One region of the Paenibacillus sp. FSL L8-0641 genome, then DNA from elsewhere that is predicted to be linked to it. Evidence: a T-box and tRNA genes for the amino acid it is inferred to sense, from the RefSeq annotation. Region 1 holds a T-box; the other holds one or more tRNA genes.
What was found. A T-box is a leader RNA that pairs with one kind of tRNA and senses whether it is charged. The one in region 1 lies ahead of ileS (isoleucine--tRNA ligase), so its partner is inferred to be a tRNA-Ile.
Positions count from the first base shown of each region.

Region 2: it has a tRNA-Ile gene. The T-box ahead of ileS (isoleucine--tRNA ligase) is inferred to sense a tRNA for this amino acid. The anticodon was not compared.

Region 1 is NZ_JBBOUW010000001.1:3,495,619-3,506,467, forward strand. Features, by position in the region: gene MKY16_RS15795 (RluA family pseudouridine synthase) at 1-675, opposite strand, end outside; gene lspA (signal peptidase II) at 677-1,168, opposite strand; gene MKY16_RS15805 (TraR/DksA C4-type zinc finger protein) at 1,404-2,138, shown strand; gene MKY16_RS15810 (DUF5665 domain-containing protein) at 2,161-2,553, opposite strand; gene ileS (isoleucine--tRNA ligase) at 2,693-5,782, opposite strand; T-box leader at 5,862-6,143, opposite strand; gene MKY16_RS15820 (DivIVA domain-containing protein) at 6,311-6,820, opposite strand; gene MKY16_RS15825 (YlmH family RNA-binding protein) at 6,993-7,775, opposite strand; gene MKY16_RS15830 (YggT family protein) at 7,784-8,041, opposite strand; gene MKY16_RS15835 (cell division protein SepF) at 8,049-8,501, opposite strand; gene MKY16_RS15840 (YggS family pyridoxal phosphate-dependent enzyme) at 8,492-9,193, opposite strand; gene pgeF (peptidoglycan editing factor PgeF) at 9,202-10,086, opposite strand; gene MKY16_RS15850 (YlmC/YmxH family sporulation protein) at 10,168-10,512, opposite strand; gene sigG (RNA polymerase sporulation sigma factor SigG) at 10,625-10,849, opposite strand, start outside.
Region 2 is NZ_JBBOUW010000001.1:446,330-457,178, reverse strand. Features, by position in the region: rRNA gene MKY16_RS02030 (23S ribosomal RNA) at 1-1,190, opposite strand, end outside; rRNA gene MKY16_RS02025 (16S ribosomal RNA) at 1,544-3,099, opposite strand; gene MKY16_RS02020 (Crp/Fnr family transcriptional regulator) at 3,681-4,421, opposite strand; gene MKY16_RS02015 (GAF domain-containing protein) at 4,721-5,170, shown strand; gene MKY16_RS02010 (response regulator) at 5,313-5,966, shown strand; gene MKY16_RS02005 (PAS domain-containing sensor histidine kinase) at 5,959-7,062, shown strand; tRNA gene MKY16_RS02000 (tRNA-Gly) at 7,264-7,334, opposite strand; tRNA gene MKY16_RS01995 (tRNA-Pro) at 7,344-7,417, opposite strand; tRNA gene MKY16_RS01990 (tRNA-Arg) at 7,440-7,516, opposite strand; tRNA gene MKY16_RS01985 (tRNA-Cys) at 7,543-7,614, opposite strand; tRNA gene MKY16_RS01980 (tRNA-Gly) at 7,625-7,699, opposite strand; tRNA gene MKY16_RS01975 (tRNA-Leu) at 7,706-7,793, opposite strand; tRNA gene MKY16_RS01970 (tRNA-Lys) at 7,808-7,883, opposite strand; tRNA gene MKY16_RS01965 (tRNA-Gln) at 7,888-7,962, opposite strand; tRNA gene MKY16_RS01960 (tRNA-His) at 7,980-8,052, opposite strand; tRNA gene MKY16_RS01955 (tRNA-Tyr) at 8,072-8,157, opposite strand; tRNA gene MKY16_RS01950 (tRNA-Thr) at 8,162-8,237, opposite strand; tRNA gene MKY16_RS01945 (tRNA-Phe) at 8,264-8,336, opposite strand; tRNA gene MKY16_RS01940 (tRNA-Asp) at 8,403-8,479, opposite strand; tRNA gene MKY16_RS01935 (tRNA-Met) at 8,505-8,578, opposite strand; tRNA gene MKY16_RS01930 (tRNA-Val) at 8,609-8,684, opposite strand; tRNA gene MKY16_RS01925 (tRNA-Glu) at 8,691-8,762, opposite strand; tRNA gene MKY16_RS01920 (tRNA-Ser) at 8,795-8,886, opposite strand; tRNA gene MKY16_RS01915 (tRNA-Met) at 8,890-8,963, opposite strand; tRNA gene MKY16_RS01910 (tRNA-Asn) at 8,999-9,074, opposite strand; tRNA gene MKY16_RS01905 (tRNA-Ala) at 9,079-9,154, opposite strand; tRNA gene MKY16_RS01900 (tRNA-Ile) at 9,177-9,253, opposite strand; rRNA gene rrf (5S ribosomal RNA) at 9,290-9,406, opposite strand; rRNA gene MKY16_RS01890 (23S ribosomal RNA) at 9,557-10,849, opposite strand, start outside.

The DNA of each region.
Region 1 (10,849 bases):
GTTACGTTCCGTCACTGTAAACAATTTGCGATCACCCGAATCACGGCCAATCGGAGCATCTACCGTTCCCTGATCGTGGCTCAAATGACCGTGAACTAAGGCTATATATTTCCGAGTCACACTATGATCCTTAAGCTGTGCTGCAAGTGATGCGTGAGCCTGATCATTTTTAGCCGCCATCAGCAGTCCTGATGTATCCTTATCAATACGGTGAACAATACCAGGACGTAATTCCCCGTTAATGCCCGAAAGATCGTGACAATGGTACATCAGTGCGTTAACTAATGTTCCTGAAGAGTGTCCCGGTGCAGGATGCACGACCAGACCACGTTGCTTGTTAATAACAATAACGTCCGAGTCCTCGTAAACGACATCCAACGGAATATTCTCTGGAACAATATCTACAGTTTCTGCTTCCGGTACTGATAATACAATCCGGTCTCCTTCAGCCAGCTTGTAGTTCGCCTTAATTGTCGTACCGTTCACCAGCACACGACCATTTCCGATCCACAGCTGTATCTGAGAACGAGACACTTCCTTCATTTCTTCGGCGATATATTTGTCAATACGCGTTTTGGCATCCCCGGAAGCCGCTGTCCATTCCAGAGATTCACCCTCCAGTTCGTCCTCATAAGACAGACCTGCGGCTTCGCCATTTTCATTCACTTCGCTCATGCTATGACTTCCCTTCGATGCTATCATTGCCATTTCCCTTTTCCCGACGCGATTCCAGCAATGTATCCAAAATAATCAATGCTACACCGATGACAATTGCCGAATCTGCCACATTAAAAATGGGGAACGTATAGCTTCCAAAATTAAATTGTGCAAAATCAACCACTTCCCCTGAAATAGCCCGATCCAGAAAGTTACCGACTGCTCCCCCCAGCACTAAACTTAGCGCAACAGGAAGTAGCTTTTGTCCAGCCTTAACTGTTTTTCGCAGATACCAGACGATACCAATCACCACTACAATTGTAATCACGATAAAAAGCCAACGTTGACCTTCCAAAATCCCAAAAGCAGCTCCACGATTACGATGGGAGGTGATTAAAAAGAAATTGCCGATGACTGGTATTTGTTCGTACAATTCCATTCGTGTAGCCACCAAATATTTGACTCCCTGATCAATCAAAAAAATTATTAGCGCAATACCAAAATAAATCACAGTCCTTCGTCACTCCGATCCGCTTATATCCGTTGTTGAACCCATTTATTGTAGCATAAGCGTTCTCAGATCGTCCACGAAACCCGCAAGCTATCAAGCACAGACCATCCATAAAATGAACTCCTTCGCATTTGATTAGAATTTCCTATGTAAAAGAGGTCTTCCCGGTGCAAACTACAAGGAGCATACTCGACACAACGCATGCGCATGAAACCTAGAACAAGGAGAGGATTCCATGTCCCCATTGACGGAGCAACAATTGCAGGGTCTGCGTAACGAACTGCTGGAACGCAAAAAGGAAATTGAGCATCGCTTGCAAAACAACGACCATTACGGACTCGGTGATTCACAGCGCGATCAAACCGGTGAGCTTTCTCCCATTGATAACCATCCAGGCGATCTGGCTACCGAAACCTACGAGCGAGCCAAAGATATTTCCTTATTGGAGCATGATGAGTTTCAATTGGAACGTATCAAATCAGCCTTGATGGCAATGGACAAGGGGACCTACGGCATTTGCGCCGCCAGCGGTAAACCTATTCCCTATGAACGGCTACTGGCTGTTCCCTATACCATTTACTGCAAAGAGTACAGTCCCGAAACAGAAGTGTCTAACCGCCGCCCAGTGGAGGAAGAATTTCTCGCTCCCTCGTTCGGCAGAACGAGTCTGGATGAGCGTGATGATCAAAACGGCTTTGACGGTGAAGATGCCTGGCAGATCGTCGAAAATTGGGGTACCTCTAACACCCCAGCCATGGCCGAAAGCGGAGAAATCCACAGTTATGATGATATGGAAATTGAAGCAGGCGATGATAATATGGGCTTCGTAGAACCATACGAAAGCTTTGTTGCTACTGACATTTATGGACAAAATGTATCCGTTATTCGCAGTTCCATTTATCAGCGTTATATCGAAGATGGCGAGGGCGAAGGTCTACTGGAGCCGGATACGCACGAAGACGAATCGTGAACTTCAAAGTGGAGATCGCTGCCTAATAGGTAGTAAGCTCCAGCTGTCGTTGTACGATCCGTACAATATCAGCGATATAATCACCGATAATCGGTAAATTTAGCGCACCGAGCACTTGCAGCACATAAATAATGGTAGCGGCAAAAAAAGTAAAACCTAGCGCGATGCCGATTCCCCGGGAAACACCGGATATTAGATTTAACCAGAGTAATCGCCAAGGCTTATTTAGCAGCAAAGCGTAATCTGCAATACGTGTCCGTTCCATCTGCTCTGACACCGTACGTACCAGCTTTTCAACACGACTTAATCGCTCTGTCTGATTACCTATTTTGCTTTTATCTGTGGCTATGGCAGCCCCTTCTCCGTTCCCTCCTCGGAGACTCCTTCCCTGTCTACGCCTTGATCGTGCCGTCATATGCACAATCCCCCTTTTCCCATGGCTGCCCTGAACGCAGCAAACGAGCCGAAGCACGTAACGGTGAAACCCGTTTCCGATGCTTAGGCTCGTTTTTATATGCTGCCTGTTATTGTATTATGGGACAAGGGGCTTGTAATTATTCCCCAATATGAACGCCGATGGTTTTACCGTTCACTTCCACATGTTCTGCCGGTTCGGCTTGACCAAATGTCACAGTCGTAACCAATACGTTCTCACGCAACACAGTGTCGAAGCTTGCGATGGCCTGGCGCAGCTCGTTATCTACATCCAACGTCAATGCCACATACTTTTCAATCGGCAGATCCAGTTTTTTACGGTAATCCTGTACCGCACGAACCACTTCACGTACCCAGCCCTCTTGCTCCAGCTCCGGTGTAATGTCCGTGTTCAACGCTACCGTTAAGCCATAACCGGAAGCAGAAGCGAAGCCTTCTTTCGCTTTTTTCTCTACCAGCAATTCTTCAGCTGTAACTTGCAGCTCTTCACCTTCTGGAGAAGCGACATTTAACATTCCCTGTTCTACAACAGTACGGGTATCCTCAGCAGACATTCCTTTGAAAAAGTTTTGTAGGAAACCGACATTTTTGCCGTATTTCTTGCCTGCTACTTTCAAATTCAGTTTCAGTGTAAAATCTACAAAGCCGCTATCGTCCGTCTCAACATGAATATGCTTCACGTTAATCTCATCTTTGATGATCTCCTCATAGCCACTCAGTTCAAAATCTTGATCCATGGATAGAATCAACTCAGACAACGGTTGACGCGTTTTCAAACCCGTTTCGTTGCGGACGTTACGCGCCAATTCAACGACACGACGTGCCGTTTCCATATCTCGTTCCAATTCCAGATCGATCAAGGATTCATTGGCAGTCGGATAATCATCCAGATGAACACTTTCCCCGTTACTCAGGTTGAGGTAAATATCCTCTGCAAGCAGTGGTGTAAACGGCGCAAGCAGTTTGGCAGTCGTTAACAGCACTTCAGTCAGTGTACGGTATGCATCCAGCTTATCTTCTGTAAGACCATTGCCCCAGAATCGGTCGCGTGAACGACGGATATACCAGTTGCTCAGCTCATCCACAAACGACTCAATTGCTTTGGATGAGTTCAGGAAGTCATTTACAGCCAGCGCTTTGTCCACTACCAAAATCAGGCTGTTCAGACGGGACAAAATCCAGCGATCCAACTTATGAGCCGATGGTTTGAACGGGTGCTGTGCCGGATCAAATCCGTCGATATCCGCATATAAGGTCAGAAAAGCATGTGTATTCACAAGCGTATCTACCAGCTTCGATTTAGCCTCACCTACGATTCCTTTGGAAAAACGTTTGCTATTCCATGGTGCACTATCGGACAACAATGCCCAGCGGAAAGCATCTGTACCATACTCGTCAATCACTTCCCACGGATCAATAACATTACCCTTTGATTTGGACATTTTCTGCCCTTGCTCATCCAGTACATGGCCTGTCGCCATGACAGCTTTATAAGGAGCTTTGCCAGTCAGCATAGTCGAAACCGCAAGCAAGCTATAGAACCAGCCACGAGTCTGGTCAATCCCTTCACAGATCATATCTGCCGGAAATTGTTGCTCGAACGTTTCATTATTTTCAAAAGGATAATGATGCTGTGCAAACGGCATGGAGCCGCTATCAAACCATACGTCGATCACTTCCGGTGTACGAGTCATTTCGTATTTACCGCATTGGCTACGAACCTTAATATCATCTACATATGGTTTGTGCAGCTCGATGTCCGCTGGTACGTCGCCAATCGCACGTTCCCTCAATTCAGCAATACTATGCGGAGCAAACTGTTCTCCAGTTTCCTCACAAACCCAGATGTTTAGCGGTGTACCCCAATAGCGATCACGACTGATGTTCCAATCCACCAGTTCCTCCAAAAACTTGCCAAAACGTCCTTCACGTACATGACCCGGATACCATTCGACTTCGCTGTTGTTGGCAATCAGTTGATCCTTGATCGCAGTTGTTTTGATAAACCAACTGTCCATAGCATAGTACAATAATGGAGTATCGCAACGCCAGCAGAACGGATAGCTATGCTCGTATTTTTCCTTGCTGTACAGCAGGCCTTTTTCGGACAGCATTTTTACAATATCTACATCACAGTCTTTCACAAAACGACCTGCAAAATCAGTGATTTCCTCTACATAGTTACCTTGAAGATCCACCACGTTGATGAACTCAACACCATTTTCACGACATACCCGGTAATCATCTTCACCATGCGCTGGAGCCATATGAACGATACCTGTACCGCTGGAATCTGTTACGAACTTCGCACCCAGAATCTGATTACCCTTCTCAACCTGAAAATACGTAAATGGCGGGGTATAGGTTTGGCCAACCAGTTCTGAACCAGATAGCGTGCCAATCACTTCATGCTCGCCTTTAATTACGTCTTCAACCAGATTTTTAGCAACGATGTATACACCGTCTTCCTGCTTCACACGTGCATATTCCAGTTCAGGGTTGACGGCGAGCGCCACGTGACTCGGCAAGGTCCAAGGTGTTGTCGTCCAAGCCAGTACATATTCACCACTACTATGCAACTTGAACTTGGCCGTGGCACTCAGATCCTTTACATCTTTGTAGCCCTGCGCTACTTCATGAGAACTTAGCGTTGTCTGACAATCCGGACAATACGGACTCACACGATGACCACGATACAGCAGATCTTTTTCATGAATGGTCGCCAAAATGTTCCATACGCTCTCGATATAGTTATTATCCAATGTAATGTACGGGTTATCGAGGTCTGTCCAGTATCCGATCGCTTCGGTTAGATCACGCCATTGTTGCTCGTACTCAAACACGCTCGCCTTACATTTTTTTATAAACTTTTCAACGCCGTATTCTTCAATTTCAGGTTTATGGGAGATCCCCAGTTGCTTCTGTACACCTAATTCTACCGGCAAGCCATGCGTGTCCCAGCCTGCCTTACGTACGACGCGGTATCCCTTCATTGTCTGATAGCGGCCCACAAAATCCTTAATTACACGGCCCAGCACGTGACCGATATGCGGTTTACCGTTAGCTGTTGGTGGGCCCTCATAGAACACAAAATTTGGCTTTCCTTCACGATTTGTAATGGATTTACGGAATGTGTCCTCCTGCTTCCATTTGCTCAGGATGCGCAGGTCACGGGACCGTGCTTTTTCTTTAACATCCACTCTGTTCATACTGTCATACTCCCTCTCTGCTCATCATTGATTTCCCTAGCATTTCCTAAAAAAAGCAACAAAAAAAGCCCCATCCCTGTAAAGGGACGAGACTGTGCTCGCGTTACCACCCTGATTCCGTAAAAATAGACCATTCTAAAAATACAGTCTCATCACGGCTCTCTGAGCCCCACTCAACTACAGCAGGGCGCCATTATAACGCATGGCAAACGGTGATTGCTTACACACGCCATACATCTTAAGCGCTTCAGCTCACTTCTCCGGGAGGATCTTCGGTCATGTTCTGAACGTTGGCTTGCACCGGAAGGCCAACTCTCTGAGGGACAAATCATGACGTACTCGTTCCCATCAACGAATTAAACATGTTAAATTCATCGAATATTAAACAGCAACATCGTTACCTTGAATAACAACCATCAGCCGACGGACGGATAATCATTGAATTCAGTATAGTATTTACAGTTATAGCCTGTTTAAAGTGAAAAGTCAACCCTAACAACGTCTAATAAAAGCTTGTCAGAAATGAAATTAGTAAATTTCTTTCATCTCACGCTCGCGCTCCAGTACTTCGCGTTCCCGGTTTTCAAGAGCTTCCCAGCCGTCTTGGCTTAACAAGTCAAGCTGTGCTTCCACCAGTGTACGAAACCGTGCTCGGTAAATCGATGCCTGCTTCTTCAGCTCTTCAACCTCCAACGCGATCTTGCGGGATTTGGACAATGCTTCGTTCACAATACGATCCGCATTTTTTTCCGCTTCCTTCACGATCAGTTGGGATTCTTTCTTGGCGTTGTTACGAACTTCATCTGCGGCTTCCTGCGCTACGATAATCGTCTTACTCAGCGTATCCTCAATGGTCGCGAAATGATCGAGCTTCTCCTGTACGTTCAACAACTCGGTGCTCAGTTCTTTATTTTCACGAATAACGCCCTCGTAATCTTTGATCACCTGATCCAAAAATTCATTAACCTGATCCTCATCATAACCGCGAAGCCGGCGGGCAAATTCCTTGTTATGTATATCCAATGGCGTTAATGGCATGCCGTCCACCTCCTATAAGATTGACAAAAAATACATTTTCCGCGTCACGACGCTCACTATCATCTATCGGTCATCATACCCCGTTTTGTGAATACTGTACAGAGCAAAATCGTTCCAGTTCTTCGCTATAGCTTAATTCTTTCGACAGAAAGCTCGTGATTCCTGCCTACAGCTATACAAACTTACCAATTTTGACACGGAATCTTCCCTTTTTTGTCATCCCGTCTGTTTCAAGCACTTTGAAACGCCCAAAACCCTGCATGGAAATAACGTCTCCAGCTTTAAGTGGAGTGGATGGATTCTCCTCCACCTTCCAATTTACCCTGCACCGTCCCGCCCGAATTGGTGTTAATATTTTACTGCGGCTTAGCTTGTACACATCGCTGGCAATACCGTCCAGACGCAAAGAAGCGACCGTCAGGTCTAGCGTCTCTAATGCAACTTCCTTCGTTCGCAGACTCGCTACAGGCAACAGTTCTGTCCATACATGAACACGGTGTACCTGCTGCAAATGCATCGTCATAAAATCACCGATCTCTGAAGCTACCAATACATGACACCCATCATCCAGTACATGAATATCTCCAATTTTCCCACGTTTGATTCCAAGTCCCAGTAGGGCACCTAGATAATCACCGTGCTCAAGGGTACCTATTTTAAGATCGTCAGATGTGATGGAAAGGACCTGAATCCCCATCTCCTCACCGTCCAAATACGAATAATCGGGCGCAATCAGCGCCCGCTTTCGTTCCGAAGCCATGTATCCGCCATCTACCCTAATCGTGACCTTGTCTTCCTTCGAAGCAAGTGTCTCCAATATGTACTGTTGGCGCGGGTCCAAAAAATCAGTCAGCTTCTGCTCATGATAAGCCCCCGCATGACTGATCCATTCGGAAGCACGATCCACATAATCCCGTTCATCCGGGTGAAAATGCTCATAAATCTCAGTTCGCATAACTCCTCCTAGACGAGCTTACCAATTAAAGAAATCAAACCGTACGACGCAAAACGCAGAGCAATCAGCGCAACGATAGGTGAAATATCAATCATCCCGAAGATTGGCGGTATAAACCTGCGAAAAGGAGACAAATACGGCTCCACAAACTTGGCTAGTAAATCACCAATCACACTCTCTCTAGCATTAGGAAGCCATGACAGCAGAACATATGCAATGATCATGTACGAATAAATCTGAAATAGCCAGTAAATTACCTCGATCAAGAAAAGTTCACCTCATTCTGTTAAGTTCTTGTTCAGTGTCAGCCAGTATTTCCGTAATAGAGCCTTGAATCTCAACCGTATCTGGTGTACACAGAAAAATATTGTTCCCGACCTTGGAAATACCACCACCCAGTGCATACACAGTACCACTCAAAAAATCAATAATGCGTAGCGCCTGATCCTTGCGAATTCGTTGCAAATTGACAACGACGGTGCGATGGGAACGGATATGGTCGGCAATTTCCTGTGCTTCATCATAAGAACGCGGCTCATACAGGACAACTTTCACATTTTTCTGTGAATGGATGCTGACAACATTAGTGCCCTTCTGGTTCTTACGTTTATCAAAGCTTGGGGTTTCAATTTCTTGATCTTCCGGCGTATTCATAACCTCTCGCTCTATAACTTCCTCTTCTTCCTGAAGCCCCAGAAAGTTCATGAACTTATTCATTACGCCCAATGGAAATCCTCCTCTCGTCCGACCAGTACGGAACCAAGCCGCAACCAGGTCGCTCCTTCTTCAACCGCCACTTCAAAATCATTGGACATCCCCATAGACAAGTGAACGATGGGTTCTCTGGTCAAGGCTTGTCCATTTAACCTATCCCGTAATTCACGCAATCCCCGAAATACAGGCCGAGTTTTTTCCGGGTCTTCCTCATGAGGAGCCATCGTCATCAAGCCAATCACGTCCACATGTTTCAGCTCGCGAATTTGTTCCAAAAAGGGGACAACCGCCTCAGAGGACAAGCCATATTTGGACATTTCCCCAGAAATATTGACTTGCACAAAAGCTTTAACTCGCAGTCCCAGAGCAGCTGCCTTCTTATCCAATTCCTGAGCGAGTGATAAGCGGTCAAGCGAATGTATAAATTTAAATTTTCCAATTACATCTTTAACCTTATTCGTTTGGAGATGACCAATAAAATGCCACGTTCCCTGGTCACCCAGCTTACTCCATTTATCCGCAGCATCCTGCCAGCGATTTTCGCCCACATGCTCTAAGTCGCTATCCAATACCGATGTCATTGTCGCCGCCGAAACATATTTCGTGACAGCGATCACATTTACTTCATCACGCGAACGTCCGCTTCGGGCACATGCCGCTTCTACACGGGCATTCACTTCTTTAATTCGTTCCTCCAAAGACACGGGAGGACTCACCTCTCTTCCAGACCAATCCAACTCGCCATTCTTCCTGTGACGCCGCCTTCTTTGCGATATGAAAAAAACAAATCGCTACGGCTACTCGTGCATAAGGTAGTACATTCGATATGGCTCGGCAATATTCCTGCTTTCATCATAATGTGTCGATTGCATTGTTTCAAGTCAAGTAGTGTTTTACCGTCGGCTAAGGGGAAGTAAACACAACCTTCCCATTTATCATTACCCGGGCAATCATGCTCCAAAACCCGAATTCGGTTCATCACCTGCTCATCCACCTCATAGGATTCAGAACCAATGGAAGGACCAATAGCTGCTAGTATATCAGACGGCTGAGATCCATATTCGTTTTGCATGGTCTGTACCATTTTCAATGCGATTTCCGCAACGGTTCCCTTCCAGCCTGCATGCGCCAACCCAATCACACGGCGCACTGGATCACAAAAATATAAGGGTACACAGTCTGCATAAAAAGACGTCAGCAAAATGCCAGGTACATTCGTCAACAGTCCATCTGTGTCCTGAAAAGCGGATGCACGATCTATAAAGCCCCGCCCGCGGTCAGTAGCCTTGACCACAGCAACATGATGACCATGAACCTGCTCACCGCACGTCCATGCTTCAGCAGCAAAACCAAGTTGCTCTGCAATGAGCCGCCGGTTACGAATGACTTTCTCGGGGTCATCCCCTACATGAAACGCACAGTTCAGACTAGCGTAGGGAACCTCACTGACACCTCCATGACGACCTGTAAAACCCGCTGTTAATCCCTGAACCTGTCGTTCCCAGGATTGAATATATAACAACTCCGGTACGGGACGTCCGCCATCTTGCATTGGCATAGCCCCCGTAGCCTCGGTATTCATTACAAATGGTTCCATTCATTCTCACCTCTACTGCCCAGTGTACCAAAAAGCCGCCGCTGTGTCTTCACAACATACTAAATTACGTGTCCCTCTTGTTCAAAAGACCCGTCGGTCATTCCGCTCCTGACGTTCGATATACGGCTTTTCCTCCCTTTCATCCGGTGGATCATGCAATCCCTCCAATCGAACAAGCACAACATCCGAACCAATTTTCACAATGTTGCGCCACGGAATAACCAATTCGCTTCCCCCTCCAAACCAGCCCATGAATCGACTGCTGCCCGGAACCACAATAGCTTCAATTTTCCCTTGTCGTACGTCAATCTCCAGATCACTGATTTGTCCCAGACGTCGCCCATCTACAATGTTAATGACATCCTTGGTTTGAAACTCGGAAATTTTCATGGCTCTTACTGACGTTTCCGGTGCACTCACACGCATCACATCCTTTAATTCACTATATGAGCGAAAGAGCCCAAAAAATGTCCTGTAAACGCAAAAACGATCCGGATAGGATCGTTTTTATCGCTGAATCATTCAAGCATTCATTTCATTAGGACTTTACATGTTTTTGCATTTGCTGAATAGCCGACTTCTCTAATCTTGAAACCTGGGCTTGAGAGATACCGATTTCGTCGGCAACCTCCATTTGCGTCTTTCCTTCATAAAAACGCATAGACAATATCATCTTTTCACGCTGGCCCAGGCGATGCATCGCTTCCCGCAGAGCGATTTCCTCAATCCATGAGACGTCTTTATTTCTGTCATCACTGATCTG
Region 2 (10,849 bases), 3.0 Mb from region 1:
TAGCCCCGTTACATTTTCGGCGCAGAGTCACTCGACCAGTGAGCTATTACGCACTCTTTCAATGGTGGCTGCTTCTAAGCCAACATCCTGGTTGTCTGTGCAACTCCACATCCTTTCCCACTTAACACACACTTGGGGACCTTAGCTGATGGTCTGGGCTGTTTCCCTTTCGACAATGGATCTTAGCACTCACTGTCTGACTCCCGGAACTAAATCTATGGCATTCGGAGTTTGACTGAGCTTGGTAACCCTTGCGGGCCCCGCACCCAATCAGTGCTCTACCTCCACGATTCTTCTTTCCGAGGCTAGCCCTAAAGCTATTTCGGGGAGAACCAGCTATCTCCGGGTTCGATTGGAATTTCTCCGCTACCCCCACCTCATCCCCGCATTTTTCAACATGCGTGGGTTCGGGCCTCCAGTGCGTGTTACCGCACCTTCACCCTGGACAGGGGTAGATCACCCGGTTTCGGGTCTACGTCCACGTACTCATTCGCCCTATTCAGACTCGCTTTCGCTGCGGCTTCAGCTCTTCACCTTAACCTTGCACGGGAACGTAACTCGCCGGTTCATTCTACAAAAGGCACGCCATCACCCATAGATCGGGCTCTGACTTCTTGTAAGCACACGGTTTCAGGATCTATTTCACTCCCCTTCCGGGGTGCTTTTCACCTTTCCCTCACGGTACTGCTTCACTATCGGTCGCCAGGGAGTATTTAGCCTTGGCAGATGGTCCTGCCGGATTCATACGGGGTTTCACGTGCCCCGCACTACTCGGGATCCGTCTCGGAGAGAACCAGTTTTGAACTACAGGGCTTTTACCTTCTCTGGCGGGCCTTTCCAGACCTCTTCATCTAACCGGTTCCTTTGTAACTCCATGTGAGACGTCCCACAACCCCAAGGAGCAAGCTCCTTGGTTTGGGCTAATCCGCGTTCGCTCGCCGCTACTGACGGAATCACTATTGTTTTCTCTTCCTCAGGGTACTTAGATGTTTCAGTTCCCCTGGTCTGCCTCTATTCTGCCTATGTATTCAGCAGAAAGTGACTGTCGATGAAGACAGCCGGGTTTCCCCATTCGGACATCCCCGGATCAAAGCTTGCTTACAGCTCCCCGAGGCCTTATCGTTGTTCGCCACGTCCTTCGTCGGCTCCTGGCGCCTAGGCATCCTCCGTGTGCTCTTTGTAGCTTAACCTAGTATTTACATCGTAAATACGATTTGCTTTGAATTTCGGTTCAACACTTACGTGTGAATGAAATTCAAGGCAGCTACCTTTATTTCACTTGTTTACACAAGATCAGCTTAAAGGAATATTCTAAAACGCAATTTCGTTTCGGTATCCAGTTTTCAAGGTGCAATTCGCTTCATCGAAGCGAAACCCGATGAATATTTCGGTTCCACACGAATGTGTGAATGAAGTATTCGTCGAAGCTTGAGAGTTTGAACTCTCAAAACTGAGCAACGAGTGAGTAACAGGCCTAAACCTGAGTTTTGAAGCTTACGCTTCATATTTGAATGTTTCCATCGCAGGAAACGATTCTCCATAGAAAGGAGGTGATCCAGCCGCACCTTCCGATACGGCTACCTTGTTACGACTTCACCCCAATCATCTACCCCACCTTCGGCGGCTGGCTCCCTTGCGGGTTACCCCACCGACTTCGGGTGTTGTAAACTCTCGTGGTGTGACGGGCGGTGTGTACAAGACCCGGGAACGTATTCACCGCGGCATGCTGATCCGCGATTACTAGCAATTCCGACTTCATGTAGGCGAGTTGCAGCCTACAATCCGAACTGAGACCGGCTTTTCTAGGATTGGCTCCACCTCGCGGCTTCGCTTCCCGTTGTACCGGCCATTGTAGTACGTGTGTAGCCCAGGTCATAAGGGGCATGATGATTTGACGTCATCCCCACCTTCCTCCGGTTTGTCACCGGCAGTCTGCTTAGAGTGCCCAGCTTGACCTGCTGGCAACTAAGCATAAGGGTTGCGCTCGTTGCGGGACTTAACCCAACATCTCACGACACGAGCTGACGACAACCATGCACCACCTGTCTCCTCTGTCCCGAAGGAAAGCCATATCTCTACAGCGGTCAGAGGGATGTCAAGACCTGGTAAGGTTCTTCGCGTTGCTTCGAATTAAACCACATACTCCACTGCTTGTGCGGGTCCCCGTCAATTCCTTTGAGTTTCAGTCTTGCGACCGTACTCCCCAGGCGGAATGCTTAATGTGTTAACTTCGGCACCAAGGGTATCGAAACCCCTAACACCTAGCATTCATCGTTTACGGCGTGGACTACCAGGGTATCTAATCCTGTTTGCTCCCCACGCTTTCGCGCCTCAGCGTCAGTTACAGCCCAGAGAGTCGCCTTCGCCACTGGTGTTCCTCCACATCTCTACGCATTTCACCGCTACACGTGGAATTCCACTCTCCTCTTCTGCACTCAAGCTCCCCAGTTTCCAGTGCGACCCGAAGTTGAGCCTCGGGATTAAACACCAGACTTAAAGAGCCGCCTGCGCGCGCTTTACGCCCAATAATTCCGGACAACGCTTGCCCCCTACGTATTACCGCGGCTGCTGGCACGTAGTTAGCCGGGGCTTTCTTCTCAGGTACCGTCACTCTTGTAGCAGTTACTCTACAAGACGTTCTTCCCTGGCAACAGAGCTTTACGATCCGAAAACCTTCATCACTCACGCGGCGTTGCTCCGTCAGGCTTTCGCCCATTGCGGAAGATTCCCTACTGCTGCCTCCCGTAGGAGTCTGGGCCGTGTCTCAGTCCCAGTGTGGCCGATCACCCTCTCAGGTCGGCTACGCATCGTCGCCTTGGTAGGCCTTTACCCCACCAACTAGCTAATGCGCCGCAGGCCCATCCACAAGTGACAGATTGCTCCGTCTTTCCTCCCTCTCCCATGCAGGAAAAGGATGTATCGGGTATTAGCTACCGTTTCCGGTAGTTATCCCTGTCTTGTGGGCAGGTTGCCTACGTGTTACTCACCCGTCCGCCGCTAGGTTATGTAGAAGCAAGCTTCTACATAACCCCGCTCGACTTGCATGTATTAGGCACGCCGCCAGCGTTCGTCCTGAGCCAGGATCAAACTCTCCATTAAAGACCAACCGAAGCTGGTTTATAGAAAGAGCGATAAGCTCATTTTGAAACTGACGAGATAAAAAATATCTCTTGTTTGATTTTGCGAACAAAATCGTTTTACTCACTCGTTGTTCAGTTTTCAAAGATCAAACATTTCTCTTTCGCTGCGTTTTTCAGCAGCTATAAGATCATATCATGTTCGTTTCAAAAATGCAAGGGCTATTTTTCTTTTTTTTAAAAATCATTTCACCCAAGCTTTTCGCTTTTGAAACTGCTGTTTTGTTGTCAGCTTAAATAATATATCATTTTCGGCCAGAGAAAGCAACTTGTAAAAATATCCTTTTTTTTAAAATATGGGATTTCTTCCTCCTTTTATTCAACCATTATTAGAATTAGCTCCACTGTTACTTCAAAACGGTTGGTGCATAAAATGTCATGCATTCAGTTCCATTTAATATATATACTTTATTGCTAATTAGCCGCTATACGACGTTAATTAGTTATTTGGTAATCTATGTTGTTCGTACCCCATGTGCTAGATTGCTATAAGACCTGCGGCAAGGCGAAGTCTCTTGGACCCCGCCTAATGGTATTCATATATTAGAGGCGACAAATTTCATGGGCACATTGGCCGTACGAAGGACAGCAGCACATGCCACGTAATACCTTGAGATCGTGAATGACAATCTTTCCATCCCTTGTATCTAGGGTTCCCTGCTCTTTCAGCGCGCTCAGCATCCGGTTCACACTCTCGCGCGTCGCTCCAATCATCTCACCTAATTCGGAGTGACTTAGCTTCATATTTAGTAAAATGCCATCCTTCACAGCCACGCCACATGTATTGCTAGCACGGATCAATGTAGACGCTAACGCTCCAGTTTTACCATACAACAGTAAGTCCCGAAAACGCGATTGCATAATGCGTTGCTTCATCGCCATCCACTGGATGAACTGAAGTGCCATTTCCCCATTTTTGGACAAGAGCGACTCCAGATCCTTAACAAGCACGACGCCTAACTCACACACATCAGCTGTTTCCGCAGTGCAACTATACTCTTCTCCATCTATCCCGCTAAATTCCCCAATTAAGTCGCCTTGATGCTGAATGGTCAGAATCAGTTCTTTACCATCTTCTGTCGATTTACGAAGTTTGACATGACCTGAATGTATATAATAAAGCTGCTCTGCATCATCGCCCTCTCGGAAAAGCATAACGCCTGCCTTTACCTTCTTCCAGGACATAATATCTTTTAGCAGATCAAAATGCTCATCTGTCAAATAAATCTGAATTCCCGTGCGTTCCGCTTCGTCCCCAAACCGTTCCATACAAGTGGCTTGCATGTTAGCGTCCTCCTCGTGTTTACCTGATATCTATATCATAATGTTTTAACGCCTGGGTTGTTATCGGGAGAACACCTGATTTTATACCTTCCTACTCCCTGATTTGCTGTGATAAATATCACTTCTGAAGTAAGCTAACGCCCCATTTATCGACCATTTCCCTACTCCTTATCCGACCAGATGAAAAGTCAGTGTTTCCTGCGCCTATAGATCAGGGGGTTCCCCGATCTACTTTTGCAACTGTCGAAACTACAATGAACTAGAGATATAGTTTGGTTATGAAAAAGGATGTGTCTTCTATGCTACAAATAACGGATGAAATGCGAAAAGAACTGAACCAGTTGAGAGATACTATTTATGGTGATCTCACTGCCCTTGCATTTATGTCCAAGTCAGGTGGTAAGTTGCATTGGTATTACGCCTCTGGTAGCCGAAGCAATCGCTATCGCCTTATTTCTTTTAAGATTGGCCATGGTATTGCCGGTATGGCTGTTCGCTTGGGGCGTACCGTAACTGTAAGTGCTTTGTTATCAGGTAGTATACGTCTGCGTCAGGAATGTGCACTAATGCTGGCCGAGCAGCTTCACTCTGCTGTTGCCATTCCCTTTTCCAGCACAGGGGATCTGCCCAACGGTGTGCTGCTTCTTGGTAATCGTGATGTGAGGATGTTCACAGAGTCTGATATAGCCGAGGCTACTCAAGTAGCTCAACGCCTTAGCCAACTATGTGCTTACCCTCTCACTCCATAGCTCAACAATGTTTCTATAGATAATGATCCTCATCAGATACTTGATATAGCTGTCCCTAACTATCTTTGTTGATTGAAATCCCTAAAATTTGCTATGATTATGACAAAACGTACGGTTTTTTACCGTTCGAGGGGATGACAAATTGATTCGTATACTAGTAGTGGATGATCACGTTGTCGTACGTTCTGGCCTCATGGCCCTATTGGACGGCAAAAACGGTATTAAGGTAGTAGGAGATGCAGCAGACGGGGATGAGGCAATCCGCAAGGCAGTGGAGCTACAACCTCATGTTGTGCTCATGGATTTTAGCATGCCACCTGGAAAAGATGGTCTCACAGCAACCACTGAATTAAAAAAACAGCTGCCCGATACAGAAGTCCTTATTTTAACGATGCATGACGATGAAGAATATCTGTTCCGAGCCATTCAAGCTGGAGCATCCGGATATATTTTAAAAAGCGCACCTCACGAGGAGTTACTCGCTGCCATCCAGTCTGTGGCCGAAGGTAGTGCCTATTTGTACCCGAATGCAACCAAACGACTGATGAGTGAATATCTGGACAAAATCAAACAGGAAGGCATAGCCGGACCCTATGAATCCTTGTCTGAGCGGGAAAAAGAGATTCTATCCTGGGTAGCCAAAGGATATGCCAACAAGGAAATTGCCGAGCACCTGGTGATTAGTGTCAAAACCGTAGAGTCCCATAAAAGCAATCTTATGGAGAAGCTTAACTTGAAAACACGACCTGAGCTAGTCAAATTCGCACTAAAAAAGGGGCTACTCCATTATGAATGAACCTTCTAACCCTTTACTGCAGCATGCCTTTGGTGAATCAACCGATAAACTGCTGAATGATCTGGAAATTTATATACCAGAATCCCCTTTTCTTCATGCGCTGCGTAACTCACTCCACCAATTATCCAATCTGAAATTTGCCCTAGATACGTCTTCCATCGTTGCTTTGACCGATCATCGAGGTATTATTCAGTACGTAAACGACAAGTTCTGTGAGATTTCGCAATACAGTCGTGAAGAGCTGATCGGTCAGGATCATCGTCTCATTAATTCAGGCTATCATACCCCCGCCTTCATGAAAAACCTGTGGACTACGATCCGTTCAGGTGAGGTATGGCGAGGAGAAATACGTAATCGTGCTAAAGATAACAGCTACTACTGGGTGAATACTACGATCGTTCCGTTTATGGACGAGGAAGGTAAACCCTATCAGTACTTAGCGATCCGCAATGAGGTCACTAAACTGAAGAGAGTAGAAGCTGAACTTCAGTCTATGATGACACAAGTCATGCAAATACAGGAAGAAGAACGTAAACGCTTTTCAAGAGAGCTGCATGATGGGATAGGGCAAAGCTTATTTTCACTTATTATTCAATTGGATAGCCAACTTGCCGAACAACCTAGTGCTACTCTGGAGAATCTCCGTTCGCAGGTGACCGACATCATCAAAGATGTTCGTGGTCTAGCGTGGGAACTTCGTCCCTCAGTTCTGGATGATCTGGGTGTCGTCCCAGCCATAAGAACCTATATTGAAAACTTCTGTTCTCATTACGGGATTGAGGTGCATTTTCAATGCAATCTACGTAAACGGGTTGATATTCGCAAGGAAATTGCAATTTATCGGATTGTACAAGAGGCGTTAACGAATGTAGCCAAATACGCAGATGTAGCAGAGGCATATGTCGACGTTGAGGATCAAAATGAAATGATACAAGTGACCATTCGGGATAAAGGCATTGGATTCTCTGGAAAGTCCCAAGGAGAGGGAGTTGGATTGTTCAGTATGGAAGAACGAGCTAGAGGGGTAGGGGGATTTATGAGCATAACCTCTGCTCCAGACGAGGGAACCTCCATCCAGCTGACCATTCCCGTGTAAAAACTGTCCACTAGATCGGTTATCGGCGTATACCAGTTGCATGATCAGAACGAATACACCGATACCGAAGATTATGGATAATCAACACATTGTGGATTACATGAGGATAAATACAAAAAAAGAGAGAGCTCTGTCCCCAGACAGGCTCTCTTTATTTATAAGGTGTCACCACTGAGGCAACAAGAATCCGCTATAGCAAAAAGCGGGTGATGGGAATCGAACCCACGCTACCAGCTTGGAAGGCTGGAGTTCTACCATTGAACTACACCCGCAAATCAGTATCGGGATGACACGATTTGAACATGCGACCCCCTGGTCCCAAACCAGGTGCTCTACCAAGCTGAGCTACATCCCGACATTATACATTTTTTAAGAAATGGCGCGCCCTGAGAGATTCGAACTCCCGGCCTTTTGATTCGTAGTCAAACGCTCTATCCAGCTGAGCTAAGGGCGCATATTAAATTCCATAATGAGCAGTCAAGGCGCCACCCAGATTTGAACTGGGGAATGAAGCTTTTGCAGAGCTTTGCCTTACCACTTGGCTATGGCGCCGTATGGATAATGGAGCGGACGACGGGAATCGAACCCGCGACCCTCGCCTTGGCAAGGCGATGCTCTACCGCTGAGCCACGTCCGCAAAATATGGTGCGGTCGAGAGGACTCGAACCTCCACGGGGGGTTAGCCCACACGGACCTGAACCGTGCGCGTCTGCCAATTCCGCCACGACCGCAAAATAATTATAAATGGTGAGCCATGAAGGACTCGAACCTTCGACACCCTGATTAAAAGTCAGGTGCTCTACCAACTGAGCTAATGGCTCTTAATGGCTGGGGATATAGGATTTGAACCTATGCATGACGGAGTCAAAGTCCGTTGCCTTACCGCTTGGCTAATCCCCAATAAATTAAGAATAAAGGGCGGCCGATGGGGCTTGAACCCACGAATGCCGGAGTCACAGTCCGGTGCGTTAACCACTTCGCCACGACCGCCATATGATTATGAAAAGACTGGTGGAGGATGATGGATTCGAACCACCGAACCCGTAAGGGAGCAGATTTACAGTCTGATGCGTTTGGCCACTTCGCTAATCCTCCAAAATGGTGCCGGCGAGAGGACTTGAACCCCCAACCTACTGATTACAAGTCAGTTGCTCTACCAGTTGAGCTACACCGGCACATTACTCATTTCCCACTTGAAAGGTGGCTCGGGACGGAATCGAACCGCCGACACGAGGATTTTCAGTCCTCTGCTCTACCGACTGAGCTACCGAGCCATATTAAATTTTATTACTACATCATATAATCCGCACTATATATGCCAATTATATATGAAGCTAAAATGGCGGAACTGACGGGATTCGAACCCGCGATCTCCTGCGTGACAGGCAGGCATGTTAGGCCTCTACACCACAGTTCCAGAGGCATTTCCAATAGGAAATTAATTGCGGGGGCAGGATTTGAACCTACGACCTTCGGGTTATGAGCCCGACGAGCTACCGAACTGCTCCACCCCGCGACATTAAAAAGCATTTCTCAAATTTTCTTATGGTGGAGGCTGAGGGGATCGAACCCCCGACCCTCTGCTTGTAAGGCAGATGCTCTCCCAGCTGAGCTAAGCCTCCATGTTATGACCCGTAGGGGATTCGAACCCCTGTTACCTCCGTGAAAGGGAGGTGTCTTAACCCCTTGACCAACGGGCCTTACAAAATAAGTTCTGGTCTCAATAAATTTATGGCGGAGAGAGAGGGATTCGAACCCTCGCACCACTTTCGCAGTCTAACCCCTTAGCAGAGGGTCCCCTTATAGCCACTTGGGTATCTCTCCGAGTAGCGGCAGAGGGGATCGAACCCCCGACCTCACGGGTATGAACCGTACGCTCTAGCCAGCTGAGCTACGCCGCCACCTTAATATATAAAAGTCAGAAATATTCAAAATATGGCTCCCCGAACAGGACTCGAACCTGTGACAACTCGATTAACAGTCGAGTGCTCTACCAACTGAGCTATCAGGGAATATTGGTGGAGCCAAGCGGGATCGAACCGCTGACCTCCTGCGTGCAAGGCAGGCGCTCTCCCAGCTGAGCTATGGCCCCAATCTTTTTGTTATTCTAGAAGTGGTGGGCCTTAGTGGACTCGAACCACCGACCTCACCCTTATCAGGGGTGCGCTCTAACCAGCTGAGCTAAAGGCCCTAACATGTAAAAATTTATCATCCTCTAAAGGATATCGCTTGGCGACGTCCTACTCTCCCAGGACCCTGCGGTCCAAGTACCATCGGCGCTGGAGGGCTTAACGGTCGTGTTCGGGATGGGTACGTGTGGAACCCCTCCGCTATCGCCACCAAACATGAATTTGCTACGCAAATTCTTCCGTATTGAAACTCGGTTCATCACAGCTGTGTGAATGAATTTCAATGCGTATTTCGTATGTATTTCTACATACCTTCAAGGTTACACCCTGAAAACTGGATCCGAAACTCATTTGCGTTTTATCTTTAGGATAAGCCCTCGACCGATTAGTATTGGTCAGCTCCATGCATTACTGCACTTCCACCCCCAACCTATCTACCTCGTCGTCTTCAAGGGGTCTTACATACTGGGAAATCTCATCTTGAGGGGGGCTTCACGCTTAGATGCTTTCAGCGCTTATCCCTTCCGTACATAGCTACCCAGCGGTGCTCCTGGCGGAACAACTGGTACACCAGCGGTACGTCCATCCCGGTCCTCTCGTACTAAGGACAGCTCCTCTCAAATTTCCTACGCCCACGACAGATAGGGACCGAACTGTCTCACGACGTTCTGAACCCAGCTCGCGTACCGCTTTAATGGGCGAACAGCCCAACCCTTGGGACCTACTTCAGCCCCAGGATGCGATGAGCCGACATCGAGGTGCCAAACCTCCCCGTCGATGTGGACTCTTGGGGGAGATAAGCCTGTTATCCCCAGGGTAGCTTTTATCCGTTGAGCGATGGCCCTTCCATGCGGTACCACCGGATCACTAAGCCCGACTTTCGTCCCTGCTCGACTTGTAGGTCTCGCAGTCAAGCTCCCTTCTGCCTTTGCACTCTTCGAATGATTTCCAACCATTCTGAGGGAACCTTGGGGCGCCTCCGTTACTCTTTAGGAGGCGACCGCCCCAGTCAAACTGCCCACCTGACACTGTCCTCGCACCGGTTTACGGTACCAAGTTAGAACCTAGATACGATCAGGGTGGTATCCCAAGGATGCCTCCCTTCAAGCTGGCGCTCAAAGTTCGACGGCTCCCACCTATCCTGTACAGATCGTACCCAAATTCAATATCAAGCTGCAGTAAAGCTCCATGGGGTCTTTCCGTCTTGTCGCGGGTAACCTGCATCTTCACAGGTATTAAAATTTCACCGGATCTCTCGTTGAGACAGCGCCCAAGTCGTTACGCCATTCGTGCGGGTCAGAATTTACCTGACAAGGAATTTCGCTACCTTAGGACCGTTATAGTTACGGCCGCCGTTTACTGGGGCTTCGGTTCATAGCTTCGCTCTTGCGAGCTTACCACTCCCCTTAACCTTCCAGCACCGGGCAGGCGTCAGCCCGTATACTTCGCCTTGCGGCTTCGCACAGACCTGTGTTTTTGCTAAACAGTCGCTTGGGCCTTTTCACTGCGGCCCCCTCGGGCTATTCACCCTACCGAGGCACCCCTTCTCCCGAAGTTACGGGGTCATTTTGCCGAGTTCCTTAACGAGAGTTCTTCCGCGCGCCTTAGAATTCTCTTCTCGCCTACCTGTGTCGGTTTGCGGTACGGGCACCTTCTCC